One region of the Streptomyces sp. NPDC037389 genome, then DNA from elsewhere that is predicted to be linked to it. Evidence: riboswitches for the same ligand, from Rfam matches in the RefSeq annotation. Region 1 holds a riboswitch; the other holds the start of a gene.

Evidence for each region. A riboswitch is a leader RNA that binds a small molecule or an ion and turns the genes downstream of it on or off. The one in region 1 is predicted to bind cobalamin.
Region 2: linked by a shared signal. The riboswitch ahead of cobN (cobaltochelatase subunit CobN) and the one ahead of metE (5-methyltetrahydropteroyltriglutamate--homocysteine S-methyltransferase) in region 1 are both predicted to bind cobalamin.

Annotation. Positions count from the first base shown of each region.
Region 1 is NZ_JBEZUS010000003.1:567,454-574,867, reverse strand. It holds gene AB0E98_RS09355 (acyl-CoA dehydrogenase family protein) at 1-797, opposite strand, end outside; gene AB0E98_RS09350 (CoA-acylating methylmalonate-semialdehyde dehydrogenase) at 803-2,302, opposite strand; gene AB0E98_RS09345 (CbtA family protein) at 2,508-3,266, opposite strand; gene AB0E98_RS09340 (CbtB-domain containing protein) at 3,304-3,543, opposite strand; cobalamin riboswitch at 3,606-3,692, opposite strand; cobalamin riboswitch at 3,956-4,119, shown strand; gene metE (5-methyltetrahydropteroyltriglutamate--homocysteine S-methyltransferase) at 4,276-6,600, shown strand; gene AB0E98_RS09330 (aminotransferase class IV family protein) at 6,671-7,414, shown strand, end outside.
Region 2 is NZ_JBEZUS010000008.1:54,420-61,833, forward strand. It holds gene AB0E98_RS19000 (NAD(P)/FAD-dependent oxidoreductase) at 1-946, opposite strand, end outside; gene AB0E98_RS19005 (precorrin-2 C(20)-methyltransferase) at 1,165-2,775, opposite strand; gene AB0E98_RS19010 (precorrin-8X methylmutase) at 2,787-3,440, opposite strand; gene cobG (precorrin-3B synthase) at 3,493-4,869, opposite strand; cobalamin riboswitch at 5,022-5,155, shown strand; gene cobN (cobaltochelatase subunit CobN) at 5,184-7,414, shown strand, end outside.

The sequences.
Region 1 (7,414 bases):
TCGGTGAGGTAGGCCAGGGTGCGGTCGAGGGCGCTCTGGGCGCCGCCGAGGGAGCAGGCGGCGATGCCGAGCCGGCCGCCGTTGAGACCGCTCATGGCGATGCGGAAGCCCTCGCCCTCGCCGCCGAGCAGCCGGTCGGCGGGGATCCGGACGCCGTCGAGGATCACCTGGCGGGTGGGCTGGGCGTTCCAGCCCATCTTCTTCTCGTTGGGGCCGAAGGACAGGCCGGGGTCGTCGCGGTGGACGAGGAAGGCGGAGACGCCGCGCGCCCCGGGGCCACCGGTGCGGGCCATGACGATGTAGACGTCGGTCGAGCCCGCGCCGGAGATGAACTGCTTGACGCCGTCGAGGACGTACTCGTCGCCGTCGCGGTCGGCGCGGGTGGTCAGCGCGGCGGCGTCGGAGCCGGCGCCCGGCTCGGTGAGGCAGTAGCTGCCGAGGGTCTCCATCGAGCACAGGCCGGGCAGATAACGGGCGCGCTGGGCGTCGTCGCCGTAGTGGTCGATCATCCAGGCGACCATGTTGTGGATGGAGAAGTAACCGGCGACGGAGGGGCAGCCCGTGGCCAGGCTCTCGAAGACGAGGACGCCGTCGGCGCGGGTGAGGCCGGAGCCGCCGGACTCCTCGCGGACGTAGACGCCGCCGAGGCCGAGGTCGGCGCCCTTGCGGAGGACGTCGACGGGGAAGTGCTTGTCGCGGTCCCAGTCGACGGCGTTCGGGGCGAGGTGCTCGCGGGCGAAGTCGAGGGTGGTCTCGGCTATGGCGCGCTGGTCCTCGGTGAGGAAGGTGGTCGTCATGGCGGTCAGCCCATCGTCGGGATCGTGAAGCTCGCGCCCTCCTTGACCCCCGAGGGCCAGCGCGAGGTGACGGTCTTGGTGCGGGTGTAGAAGCGGATGGCGTCGGGGCCGTGCTGGTTGAGGTCGCCGAAGCCGGACCGCTTCCAGCCGCCGAAGGTGTGGTAGGCGACGGGCACGGGGATCGGGACGTTGACGCCGATCATGCCGGTGTCCACGCGGCGGGTGAAGTCGCGGGCGGTGTCCCCGTCGCGGGTGAAGAGGGCGACGCCGTTGCCGAAGGGGTGCTCGCTGGGCAGCCGCAGGGCCTCCTCGTAGTCGGCGGCGCGGACCACCGACAGCACGGGACCGAAGATCTCCTCCTGGTAGATCCGCATGTCCGGGGTGACGCGGTCGAAGAGGGTGGCGCCGGCGAAGAAGCCGTTCTCGTGGCCCGGCAGGACGAAGTCCCGGCCGTCGACGACCAGTTCCGCGCCCTCCTCGACGCCCAGGTCGACGTAGCCGCGCACCCGGTCGACGGCGTCGCGGCCGACGAGCGGGCCGAAGTCCGCCTCGGGGTCGTCGGAGCGGCCGATGCGGAGCGTGCCGATGCGCTCCTTGAGCTTGGCGACGAGCGCGTCGGCGGTCTCCTCGCCGACGGGCACGGCCACCGAGATGGCCATGCAGCGCTCCCCGGCGGAGCCGTAGCCGGCGCCGATGAGCGCGTCGACGGCCTGGTCGAGGTCGGCGTCGGGCATCACGATCATGTGGTTCTTGGCGCCGCCGAAGCACTGGGCGCGCTTGCCGTGGGCGGCGGCGGTGGCGTAGATGTGCGCGGCGATCGGGGTGGAGCCGACGAAGCCGACGGCGCCGACGCGCGGGTCCTCAAGGAGGACGTCCACGCTCTCCTTGTCGCCGTTGAGAACGTTGAGGACGCCCGCCGGGAGGCCCGCCTCCAGGAACAGCTCGGCGAGCCGCAGCGGTACGGACGGGTCGCGCTCGGAGGGCTTGAGGATGAAGGCGTTGCCGCAGGCGATCGCGGGGGCGGCCTTCCACAGCGGGATCATCGCGGGGAAGTTGAACGGGGTGATGCCGGCGGCGACGCCGATCGGGCGGCGCAGGGAGTGCACGTCGATGCCGGTGCCGGCGTTGTCCGTGAACTCGCCCTTGAGCAGATGCGGAATGCCCGCGGCGAACTCCACCACCTCCAGGCCGCGCTGGATGTCGCCGAGCGCGTCGGGGACGGTCTTGCCGTGCTCGGAGGACAGCAGTCGGGCCAGCGCGTCCTTCTCGCCCTCGACCAGCTGGAGGAAGCGCAGCAGGACCCGGGCCCGGCGCTGGGGGTTCCACTCGCCCCACTCGCGCTGGGCGCGGACCGCGTCGGCGATGGCCGCCTCGGTCTCCGCCCGGTTCGCCAGGGGCACCCGGGCCTGGACCTCGCCGGTGTTGGGGTCGTACACATCGCCGAAGACCCCCGATGTTCCGGGGGTGTGCTTTCCGCCGATGAAGTGGGTCAGTTCACGGACCATGGAAGCCTGCTCTCATCAGGTGAGATCCGGGGACAGGCACGGCGGGGCCGCGGGCGCGCGCCCTTGTGGGGCGCGGTCCGTCCTGTCCGTCCTCGTGGTGCCCCCGAACATATAGTTGGACGTCCTACTAAGTCCAGAGTCGAAAAAACGTGCGAGGCGGCCGGGTGGCCGCCCCGCACGCCGGGGACGGGAGAAACGGAATCGGTCAGGAGACGGGTTCGGCCAGGCTCTGGGCCGAGCGGTCGGGGCCGGCCCGGTGGACGAGCAGCCGTTCGGCCAGGTGCCCGAAGAGCAGCCCGAAGCCCGCCCACAGGACGCACTGGATGGCCAGGGCCGCGAGGCGGAACCGCCACAGCACGGTGGCCGGGAAGTCTGCGGGCACCTCGTCGACCACGGGCAGGACGGCATACGCCACCCCTGCCATCAGCACGAACGCCGCCACCGCGACGACGCCGGCCCACCAGGTGCCCAGCCGGGGGGCCAGCGCGCGGCCCAGGAAGATCGCGGCGACGCCCAGCAGGACGCTGAGCGCGATCATCAGGAAGTACAGCGCGGTGCGCTTGCCGATGGTGTCGGGGTCGCCGACGGACGGCGGATTGGCCGGGTACTTGAGGAACGGCACCACATAGACCACCAGCAGCCCGCCCAGCGAGAGCAGGGCCGCCGTGGCGCGCGGGCCGGTCCGGCCGATCCGGCCCAGGGCCACGCAGAAGGCCAGCGCCGCGATGCCGCCGAGCGCGACGCCGTAGACCAGGACGCCGGTCGCCAGCCCGGCCGTGGACTGGAGGGTGCGGCTGACCAGCTCCACACCGTGGTCGCCGTGGCTGTGGGCCTCCTCGAAACCGATGGCCTTGTCCACGGACGGCTCACCGAGCAGATAGGCCACGAGCAGCGCGAGGCACCCCGCCGCCAGCCCGGCGAGCATGCCGCGCACCAGGAGCGACCGTACGGAGACGGTGTTCACGGGACGGTCGGTGTTCACGAGACGGACTCCCCGGCGGTCAGTGGCACGGGAAGCCGAGCAGGTGGCGTCCGTCGTGGACCCACTCGTGGACGCCCTCGCCGGAAAGCAGCGAGGTGGCGCCCTGTTCGGCGCCGACGAAGTACAGCAGGATCAGCATGAGAAGCCCGAAGAAGACCGCCCACGGGGCGATCGCCTTCAGGGATATCGGCGCGACCTCCGGCCGGGCGGAGGAGCCGGAGACGGGAGCGCCGGACGTGGGAACGGCGGAATAGGCCATGATCAAACCTCCTGGGGAAACACGCGTCCCAGAACTAGGGGTTCTTGGACGACGGGAGGCGGGTCTGACTCCCCGGGCGTCGCCGCGCTGCCGCGAGCGTTCGGCCGGATTCACAGTGGCGCGACCGTGCCGGATTCCCACCGGCTTCCGTCACCCCGTCGTCATGTCCACGCGACCGTACCGTTCAGGCCAACGTCGCGCCATGGGGTGGGGGGATGCGCACCGGCGTATGAACCGGCGTGCACGGCCTGGGTGTGCGCCGCGGGCGAGCCTCCTTCACACCCTCCACACCGTCGCGGCGCCCGGATATCGTCCGTATGCCGTCCCTGTGTGACCGGTATATGAACAGGGCTGTTCGGCGGGTGACTTCTGTGCCTACGCTGACCACGCAGCCGGTTCGCCCTGCCCGCCAGGCAGACGCGTCGCAAGAGGGAACCCGGTGGGAATCCGGGACTGCCCCGCAGCGGTGTGCGGGAACGACCGCCGTCATACGCACTGGGCCCGGCGGGCCCGGGAAGCGACGGCCATTAGGTGTCCGCCCTCGGGTGGACGTGCCCGCGAGTCCGAAGACCTGCCCGCTGCCCGCGCGCGAACGAATCGCGCGCGGAGATCCCGGTGACCCCGAGGGCGGGTCGGCGCGCACGGACGAGCACTCGGCGGCTCGCCCGCACCGACACGACCCCTCGCGGCCTCTCCGGGATCCCGGAAGACGAGCTCGCGAAGGAGAGTTCCGTGACCAGCAAGTCCGCAGCCGCGGCAGCCCGGGCCACCGTGTACGGCTACCCCCGTCAGGGACGGGACCGGGAACTGAAGAAGGCCGTCGAAGGCTACTGGAAGGGCGCCGTCTCCGCCGACGCCCTGCGCCGGACCGCCGCCGGACTGCGCGCCGCCACATGGCGCGATCTCGACGCCGCCGGCCTCCACGAGGTCCCCACCGGTGACTTCTCGTACTACGACCACGTCCTCGACACCAGCGTCATGCTCGGCGCGATCCCCGCCCGCCACCGCCCGGCCTTCGCCGCCGACCCCCTGGACGGCTACTTCGCCATGGCACGCGGAACCCAGGACGTGGCGCCCCTGGAGATGACCAAGTGGTTCGACACCAACTACCACTACCTCGTCCCGGAGCTCGGTCCCGACACCGTCTTCACCGCCGACCCCGCCAAACAACTCGGCGAACTCCAGGAGGCCCTGGCCCTCGGCCTCGCCGCCCGCCCCGTCCTCGTCGGACCGGTCACCTACCTCCTGCTCGCCAAACCCGCCCCCGGCGCCCCGGCCGGCTTCGACCCGCTCACCCTCCTGGACCGGCTGCTGCCCGTCTACGCCGAGGTGCTCACCGCGCTGCGCGCCGCCGGGGCCGAGTGGGTCCAACTGGACGAGCCCGCCCTCGTCCAGGACCGCACCCCGGCCGAACTGAACGCGGCAGCCCGCGCCTACCGCGACCTCGGGGCCCTGGCGGACCGGCCGAAACTCCTCGTCGCCTCCTACTTCGACCGCCTGGGCGAGGCCCTGCCCATGCTGGCCAAGGCCCCCGTCGACGGCCTCGCCCTCGACTTCACCGGCCCCGCCGCCGCCAACCTCGACGACCTCGCGGCCGCCGGCGGACTGCCCGGCAAACGACTCGTCGCGGGCGTCGTCGACGGCCGCAACGTCTGGATCAACGACCTGACGGCGTCGCTGGCCACCCTCGCCACCCTCCTCGGCCTCGCCGGCCGCGTGGACGTCGCCGCCTCCAGCTCCCTCCTCCACGTCCCCCTCGACGCCACCGCCGAACGCGACATCGACCCGCGGATCGCCCGCTGGCTCGCCTTCGCCCGCCAGAAGACCACCGAGATCGTCACCCTCGCCCGCGGCCTCGGCCACGGCACCGCTGCCATCGCCGCCGAACTCGCCGCCAACCGCGCCGACCTGGCCTCCCGCGCCGGCTCCGCCCTCACCCACGACCCGGCCGTCCGCGCCCGCACCACCGCCGTCACCGGCGACGACGCCCGCCGCTCGCTGCCCTACGCCGAGCGGACCACCGCCCAGCGCGCCCGCCTGGGCCTGCCCCCGCTGCCCACGACCACCATCGGCTCCTTCCCCCAGACCGGCGAACTACGCACCGCCCGCGCCGACCTGCGCGCCGGACGCATCGGCACCGACGCCTACGAGCGGCGCATCGAGGCCGAGATCCGCGAGGTCGTCGCCTTCCAGGAGAAGACCGGCCTGGACGTCCTGGTCCACGGCGAGGCCGAACGCAACGACATGGTCCAGTACTTCGCCGAACGCCTCACCGGCTACCTCGCCACCCGGCACGGCTGGGTCCAGTCCTACGGCACCCGCTACGTCCGCCCACCGGTCCTGGCCGGCGACGTCTCCCGCCCCGAGCCGATGACCGTGCGCTGGACGTCTTACGCCCAGTCCCTCACCAATCGGCCCGTCAAGGGCATGCTCACCGGCCCCGTCACCATGCTCGCCTGGTCCTTCGTCCGCGACGACCAGCCCCGCGCCGAGACCGCCCGCCAGGTCGCGCTCGCACTGCGCGACGAGGTCGCCGACCTGGAGGCGGCGGGCACCGCCGTGATCCAGGTCGACGAACCCGCCCTCCGCGAAACCCTGCCCCTGCGCACCGCCGACCGCCCCGCCTATTTGTCCTGGGCCACCGAGGCCTTCCGCCTGACCACCGGCGGCGTCCGCCCGGACACCCAGATCCACACCCACATGTGCTACGCCGAGTTCGGCGACATCCTCCAGGCCATCGACGACCTCGACGCCGACGTCATCAGCCTGGAGGCGGCACGCTCCCATATGCAGGTCGCGGGCGAACTCGCCGCCGCCGGCTATCCCCGCGAAGTTGGCCCCGGCGTCTACGACATCCACTCGCCCCGCGTCCCCGCCGCCGACGAGGCGGCCGCCCTGCTGCGCCGGGGACTTGCCGCCATCCCCGCCGAACGGCTGTGGGTCAACCCCGACTGCGGCCTGAAGACCCGAGGCTGGCCCGAGGTCCGTGCCTCCCTGGAGCATCTGGTGACGGCGGCCCGCACGGTGAGGGAGGAGCTCCCGGGCTCGTCCTCGTAAGGGCGCGCCAAGGGGTGCCCCGACCACCATCGGTGCACCCCTCGGCCCGGACGGCTGCGAGACTGACCACATGGCCGAACTCAACGGAAATCCCGCCACCCTCGACGATGTCCAGGCTCTCGCCCTCACGAATTACGGGCACTTCACGACCATGCGGATGGAGGACGGCACGGTACGGGGGCTGTCGCTCCACCTGGACCGCCTGGTGCGGGACTGCCGCATAGTCTTCGGCGTCGACCTGGACCGGCAACGGACCCTGAACTACATCCGCCAGGCCGCGGACGGCGTCACCGGGGTGGCCGGCCTCCGCGTCACCGTCTTCGACCCCACCCTCGACCTGTCACGCCCCAGCGCCGCCAAGAACCCCCACATCCTGGTGAACGTACGGCCGGCCGGCGCCCTGACGCCACCACCACTGACAGCGAAGACCTTCACCTTCACCCGCGACAACGCGGAGGTGAAACACATCGGGCTCCACCCACAGCTCAAGCTCCGCCGCGACGCCCAGCTCGCCGGTTTCGACGACGCCGTATTCGTCGAACCGGACGGCCGCGTATCCGAGGGTGCCACCTGGAACCTCGGCTTCGTCGACCAGCAGGGCACGGTCATCTGGCCGACCGCCCCAGCCCTCCCCGGCACGACGATGCTGCTGCTCCAGAGCCTCGACACCCCGAAGCAGATCACCGCCCCGGTACGGCTCGCCGACGTTCCCGGCATGGCCGCGGCGTTCGCCACGAACGTGTCCATCGGTGTCCGTACTGTCAGCGCGCTCGACGACGTGCGGTTCCCGCATGAGCACCCGGTGCTGATGGCA
Region 2 (7,414 bases), on a different contig from region 1:
CGCCGGTCAGCCGGTTCCCGTCCACGGCCGCCAGCGCCGTGGGGTGGAGACGGACGTGGGGCCGGGTCAGCGCCGGGAAGTACGTACTCGACGTCAGCAGCCGTTTGCAGCCCGGCGTGTAGTCCGGGGTGAGCGCCCGGCGCAGCTCCCGGTCGCGGACCGAGCGCCGCAGATGGAGCAGGGCGGCGGCCTGGAGGGGGCGGACGAGGCGGGGGTGCCGGAAGGCGTAGCCGATGCCTTCCTGGAGCGCGTACTGCCCGGCCCGCAGGGCGCGCCGGGCGCCGGGGGAGCGGCGCAGCCACCGGGCGAGCGCGGCGGGGACGGGGACGTCGGGTCTGGGCAGCAGCCACTGGGGAGTGCGCTGGAAGAGATGGAGGGCCGCGGCCCGCTCCTGGATCGCGGGGACGACCTGGACCGCCGAGGCGCCGCTGCCGACGACCGCGACGTGCCGCCCCGTCAGATCGAGCGAGTGGTCCCAGCGGGCGGTGTGCACCACCGGCCCGGCGAAGCCGCCGAGCCCCGGCACCTCGGGCCACCGCGGCCGGTGCCAGGGCCCGGTGGCCAGGACCAGCACGGCCGCGCTGTACGGGCCGTCGGTCGTCTCCAGCCACCAGCGGCGGGCCCGGTCGTCCCACCGGGCCCGCAGGACCTCGACGCCGCAGCGCAGGGACTCGTAGGCCCCGTACCGCCGCGCGGTCGACCGCAGATAGTCGTGGATCTCCCGCTGCCCGGCGAAGACCCGGCTCCACCCGGGGCCGGGGGCGAACGAGTAGCAGTACAGCGAGGACGGGACGTCGCAGGCGCAGCCCGGATAGGTGTTGTCGCGCCAGGTGCCGCCCGGTTCGGCGGCCTTCTCCAGGACCAGCAGATCCCGGCAGCCCGCCTGCCGCAGCCGGATCGAGGCGCCGATGCCGGAGAACCCGGCGCCGATCACGACGACTTCCACGTCCCTGCCGGTGCCTTTGGCGTGTGCCCGCTCGTACCGAAGCAACCGCACCCCCCAGGCCGGTGGCGCCGACCGCCTCGGCCCGGGCGGCGGCCGTCCCAGTGTCGGGGAGACCGCGGCGGCGCCGTCAGGGCGCGAAGGCGGCGACCGGCCGGTGCGCGGGCGGCGTGCCCGGCGCGGCGTGCGCCGCCCCGGGCACGGCCGTCAGGGCACGACCGTCATCCCTCCGGGTAGCGGCGCGGCGTCCAGACGATCCGCTCCGCGCCGTCCTCGCCCCGCCGCGCCACGCGCGTCTGGGTGGAGCCGACGATGAGGAGCGTGCGCATGTCGACCTCGGCGGGGTCCAGTTCGCCGAGACGGACGACGCGCACGGACTCCTCGGGGCCACCCACGTCACGGGCCATGACCACCGGGGTGCCCGGGGCGCGGTGCTCCAGGAGCAGGTCGCGGGCCGCGCCCACCTGCCAGAGGCGGCTGCGGGAACCGGGGTTGTAGAGGGCCAGCACCAGGTCGGCCGCGACCGCCGCGCGCAGCCGGCCGGCGATGACCTCCCACGGCTTGAGCCGGTCGGAGAGGGAGACGACGGCGTAGTCGTGGCCCAGCGGGGCGCCCGCGCGGGCGGCGGCCGCGTGGGCGGCGGTCATCCCGGGGACCACCCGGACCGGGACCTCGCGGTAGGGGTCCTCGGCGGCGACCTCCAGCACGGCGGAGGCCATCGCGAAGACACCCGGGTCGCCCGAGGACACCACCGCGACGCGGTGGCCCTGCCGGGCCAGGTCGAGGGCGAACTCGGCGCGCTCCGACTCCACCTTGTTGTCCGAGCCGTGCCGGCGCTGACCCGGCCGTACGGGCACCCGGTCCACGTACGTGGTGTAGCCGACGAGGTCCTCCGCCGCGGCCAGCGCGCCCCGGGCCTCCGGCGTCAGCCACAACGGCCCCGCCGGTCCGAGGCCGACGACGACGACTTCGCCCGGGGCGGTCGGGGCGGTCGGGGCGTCGCCCCGGCTGGTCGCGGCCTCGCCCTGGGCCGCGGCCGCGTCCTCCGTCCCGGCGGGAGCGCTCGTGCCGGCGTCCGCGCCGACGTCCGTACGCGCGTCCGAAGGGACACCCGCGACCCGGCTCGGCAGCACGGCCACCGAGAAGTACGGCACCGACTCCGGGGCGACGTCCGCCAACCGGCCCGTGCGCTCCCCGCTCATCGTCGCGCGCTCGACGTACCGCGCCTCCGCCAGCCGCCCGGAGCGCTCCAGCGCGCTCCGCACCACAGGAAACGTCCGGCCGAGCTTCATCACCACGGCGGAGTCGGCCTGGGCCAGCCGCGCGGTCAGCTCCTCCTCGGGCAGCGTGCCCGGCAGGATCGTCAGCGTCTCCTCGCCCTCCACCAGCGGCCTGCCCAGCCGGGCCGACGCCGCGCTGAACGACGTCACCCCCGGTACGACCTCCGTCGGATAGCGGTGCGCGAGCCGCTTGTGCATGTGCTGGTACGAGCTGTAGAAGAACGGGTCGCCCTCGGCGAGCACCGCCACCACGCGCCCGGCGTCCAGGTGCGCGGCGAGCCGGGCCGCGGCCTCCTCGTAGAACTCCTCCAGCGCGCCCCGGTAGCCGCCGGGGTGGTCGGTGGTCTCCGTCGTCACCGGATAGACCAGCGGTTCCTCGATCTGGCCGGGGCGCAGATGGCGTTCGGCGATGGAACGCGCGATGCTGCGCCCGTGCCGGGCGCTGTGGTAGGCGACGACCTCCGCCGACGCGATGACCTCGACGGCCCGTACGGTCAGCAGCGACGGGTCGCCGGGCCCCAGCCCCACCCCGTACAGCCGCCCGGTGGGCATGGGCTTCTCGTTCACTCTTCCTCGCTCGCTATCGCGTTGATCGCGGCCGCGGCCATGGCGCTGCCGCCGCGCCGGCCCCGCACCACCAGATACTCCAGCCCCAGCGGGCTCTCGGCCAGCGCGTCCTTCGACTCCGCCGCGCCGATGAAGCCGACCGGTATGCCCAGCACGGCGGCCGGGCGCGGCGCGCCCTCATGGATCATCTCCAGGAGGCGGAACAGCGCCGTGGGGGCGTTGCCCACCGCGACCACCGCGCCCTCCATCCTGTCGCGCCACAGCTCCAGCGCCGCCGCGCTGCGGGTCGTGCCCATGCGCCGCGCCAGCTCCGGCACGGCCGGGTCGGCGAGGGTGCACACCACCTCGTTGCCGGCGGGCAGCCGCCTGCGGGTGACGCCGCTGGCGACCATGTTCGCGTCGCACAGGATCGGCGCGCCCGCGAGCAGCGCCTCCCGGGCGCGGGCCACGACCCCCGGCGAGTACGCGAGGTCCTGGACCAGGTCGGTCATCCCACAGGCGTGGATCATGCGGACCGCGACCCGGCCGACGTCGGGCGGCAGCCCGCCGAGGTCCGCCTCGGCGCGGATGGTGGCGAAGGACTGGCGGTAGATGGACGCGCCGTCCTTGTCGTAGTCGAACACTGTGCCCTCGCTCGCTGGGTGGTGCATATCGCTGGTTCTGCGTGGGGGTTGCTGCCGTGGTGCCGCCGCCGTGGACCGCTCAGCCGCGGGGGCCGCCGGCCGACGTCGTCTCCGTGGGGTGTGCGTCGGGGCGCGCGTCGCGTGCCGCCGTGACCGCGTCGGCCAGGCCGGCGGCGGTCGTCACGGTCGTCACCGCGGGCGCCGTGACCGTTTCGTCCTCCGCCTCCCGCCGTACGGCGATCCGGTAGCCGTCGCCGGTCGCCAGGACGTCGACCCACCGGCCGCCGGGGTGGCCGCAGCGCCGCTCGCACCCGGACCAGTACACGGGCAGAGTCCCGGCGCTGCCAGAGCGCGCGGCCTTGAGGGAGGCGGTCGCGTCGGCCCGTACATCCGCGAGGGACTTGACGCACCCCGGCCGGCCGGTGCAGGAGCCCGCGCCGTGCCAGGGAGAGGCGGCGGAGGTGACCAGGCCCGCCTCCGCGAGCGCTGCGAGGCGCGCCGCGGCCACCGGGGCGGTGAGCCCCGGGACGACGACGCCGCGCCAGGGGGTGACGCGGAGTTCGCCGTCGCCGTCCCGGCCGGCGGTACGGGCGAGGAGCCGCCACTGGGCGGAGGAGAACCGGCCCAGGGGCGCGGCCACCGACACGGCCCACCGCCCGTCGGGCCCTTGGAGCGCGCCGGGCGCGGGCGGGGAGCCGAGGGGGAGCGCGGCGCGCGGTACGGGCGCGGAGCCGATGCCGGCCGCCGCCAGCCGGGCCGCGAGCCGCTCCGGGCGCGGCCGCAGCCCGGGGGCCAGTTCGCGGACGCGCCAGGCCTTGCCGCCGCTCTGGCGCAGCACCGCGAGGAACTCACGGGCCGCCAGAACGGCCGCGCGCGGCGCGTCCCGGGCGGCGACGCGCAGGGCGTCGGGGCCGGGGCCGAAGCACAGGAGGGCCTGGCGGCCGGCATCGGCTGCGATCAATGTCACATCGGGCGCGAGGGCCGTGATGTCGCCCCGGCCGTCGTCGAGACCGAAGAGGAAACGGCCCGAGAGGTCCGTGAGGTCGTCCGACGCGCAGAGCAGCCGGTCGAGTTCCCGCACCCAGGGCCGGATGTCCGAGAAGCCCTTTCCGTCCAGGCCGGACAGGGGGGAAGCCGCGACATTCCGGATGCGGTCGTGCCGGTCCGACGGCAGCAGACCGGCCTCGCGCAGCCGCGCGCCCAGGGCGGCGCCGCAGCCGTCGGCGAGGCCGCGGAGCTGGACGTTGCCGCGGGAGGTGAGGTCGAGGCGGGCGTCGCCCAAGTCGTCGGCGGCGTCGGCGAGCGCGCTTGCCTGACGGACCGTCAGCAGCCCGCCCGGCAGCCGTACGCGGGCCAGTGCCCCGTCGTCCGCGGCGTGCAGCCGCAGGGCGCCGGGACAGGCGTCGCCGCGCTCGCGACCAGGGGGTTCGGGGGGAGTGGGCATGGCGGCGAGCATACCGACCGGGGGTCGAATCAGCCCGTCCGGCGTTTGAAGACGACGCGCGTCAGCGCGGACAAGGGGGCGGGACGGGGCGCGAGGGGGCGAAGCCCCGCTCGGAAACGGAGAAAGGGCGGGTCAGGGGCATCTTCCCCTCCTGGAGGCCCACCCCGCATGGCTACTATGGCAGCGCCAGCGACGGCGACAGGGGAGGAAGCCGGTGTGATCCCGGCACGGTCCCGCCACTGTGTGCCCGGCAGCGATGCCGGGTGAGTCAGGAACTCCTGCCGTCCTCCCACCGCCCGGGGCGCGGACCCCGAGGAAGGCATGCCGTGATCCTGCTCCTGTCGACGTCCGACACCGACCTGCTCAGCGCCCGTGCGGCCGGCGGTCCGGTCCCGTACCGACTCGCCAACCCCGCCCGGCTCGCGCTCGAGGAACTCCCCGCGCTCCTGGAGGGCGCCGACCTTGTCGTCGTGCGCCTCCTCGGCGGGCTGCGCGCCTGGCAGGAGGGGCTCGACCAGCTCCTGGCCGGCCCGCGCCCCGTCGTCGTCCTCACCGGCGAACAGGCCCCCGACGCCCAGCTGATGGAGGCGTCCACCGTCCCCATCGGCATCGCCGCCGAGGCCCACGCCTACCTCGCCCACGGCGGCCCCGCCAACCTCGAACAGCTGGCCCGCTTCCTCTCCGACACCGTGCTGCTCACCGGCCACGGCTTCGAGCCGCCCGCCGCCGCCCCCGCGTGGGGCGCGCTGGAGCGCACCCCCAAACCCGGCGCGTCCGGCCCGCTCATCGCCGTGCTCTACTACCGCGCCCACCACATGAGCGGCAACACCGCCTTCGTCGAGGCCCTCTGCGGCGCCGTCGAGGACGCGGGCGGCCGCGCCCTGCCGCTCTACGTCGCCTCGCTGCGCGCCCCCGAGCCCGAGCTGATCGACGCCCTGCGCGACGTCGACGCCATCGTCACCACCGTCCTCGCCGCCGGTGGCACCCGGCCCGCCGACGCCTCCGCCGGAGGCGACGACGAGTCCTGGGACGCCGGCGCGCTCGCCGCCCTCGACGTGCCGATCCTCCAGGCCCTCTGCCTGACCGGCACCCGGGAGGCCTGGGAGGAGAACGACGAGGGGCTCTCCCCGCTCGACTCCGCCACCCAGGTCGCCGTGCCCGAGTTCGACGGCCGCATCATCACCGTCCCCTTCTCCTTCAAGGAGATCGACGCGGACGGCCTGCCCGCCTACGTCCCCGACCTCGAGCGCGCCGCCCGCGTCGCGGGCATCGCCGTGCGCCACGCCCGCCTCCGCCACATCCCCGCCGCCGAGAAGCGGCTCGCGCTCGTCCTCTCCGCGTACCCCACCAAGCACTCCCGCATCGGCAACGCCGTCGGCCTCGACACCCCCGCCAGCGCCGTCGCCCTGCTGCGCCGGCTGCGCGAGGAGGGCTACGACTTCGGCACGGAAGAGGTCCCCGGCCTCGCGTCCGGTGACGGCGACGAGCTCATCTACGCCCTCATCGACGCGGGCGGCCACGACCAGGACTGGCTGACGGAGGAGCAGCTGGCCCGCAACCCCGTCCGCGTCCCGGCCGCCGACTACAGGCGCTGGTACGAGCAGCTCCCCGCCGAGCTGCGCGAGGCCGTCGAGGAGCACTGGGGACCGGCGCCCGGCGAGATGTTCGTCGACCGCAGCCGCACTGCCGAGGGCGACCCGGAAGGCGACATCGTCCTCGCCGCCCTGCGCCGCGGCAATCTGCTGATCCTCATCCAGCCGCCGCGCGGCTTCGGCGAGAACCCCATCGCCATCTACCACGACCCCGACCTGCCGCCCTCGCACCACTACCTCGCCGCCTACCGCTGGATCGCCGCATCCCAGGAGGACGGCGGCTTCGGCGCCGACGCGATGGTCCACCTGGGCAAGCACGGCAATCTGGAGTGGCTGCCCGGCAAGAACGCCGGCCTGTCCGCCGCCTGCGGCCCCGACGCGGCCCTCGGCGACCTGCCGCTGGTCTACCCGTTCCTCGTCAACGACCCCGGCGAGGGCACCCAGGCCAAGCGCCGCGCCCACGCCACGCTCGTCGATCACCTCGTGCCGCCCATGGCCCGCGCCGACTCCTACGGCGACATCGCGCGCCTGGAGCAACTCCTCGACGAATACGCCCAGATCTCCTCGATGGACCCGGCCAAGCTCCCCGCGATCCGCGCCCAGATCTGGACCCTCATCCAGGCCGCCCGGCTCGACCACGACCTGGGCATGGAGGAGCGCCCCGACGACGACGGCTTCGACGACTTCCTCCTCCACGTCGACGGCTGGCTCTGCGAGGTGAAGGACGCCCAGATCCGCGACGGCCTCCACGTCCTGGGCGCCGCCCCGGCCGGCGCCGACCGCGTCAACCTGGTCCTGTCGATCCTGCGCGCCCGCCAGATCTGGGGCGGCACGACGGCCCTGCCGGGCCTGCGCGAGGCCCTCGGCCTCGACGAGTCGGCGGCCACCCGCACCACTGCGGACGAGGCGGAGGCGGAGGCGCGGGCCCTGGTGGAGGCCATGGAGGCGGCGGGCTGGGACCCGGC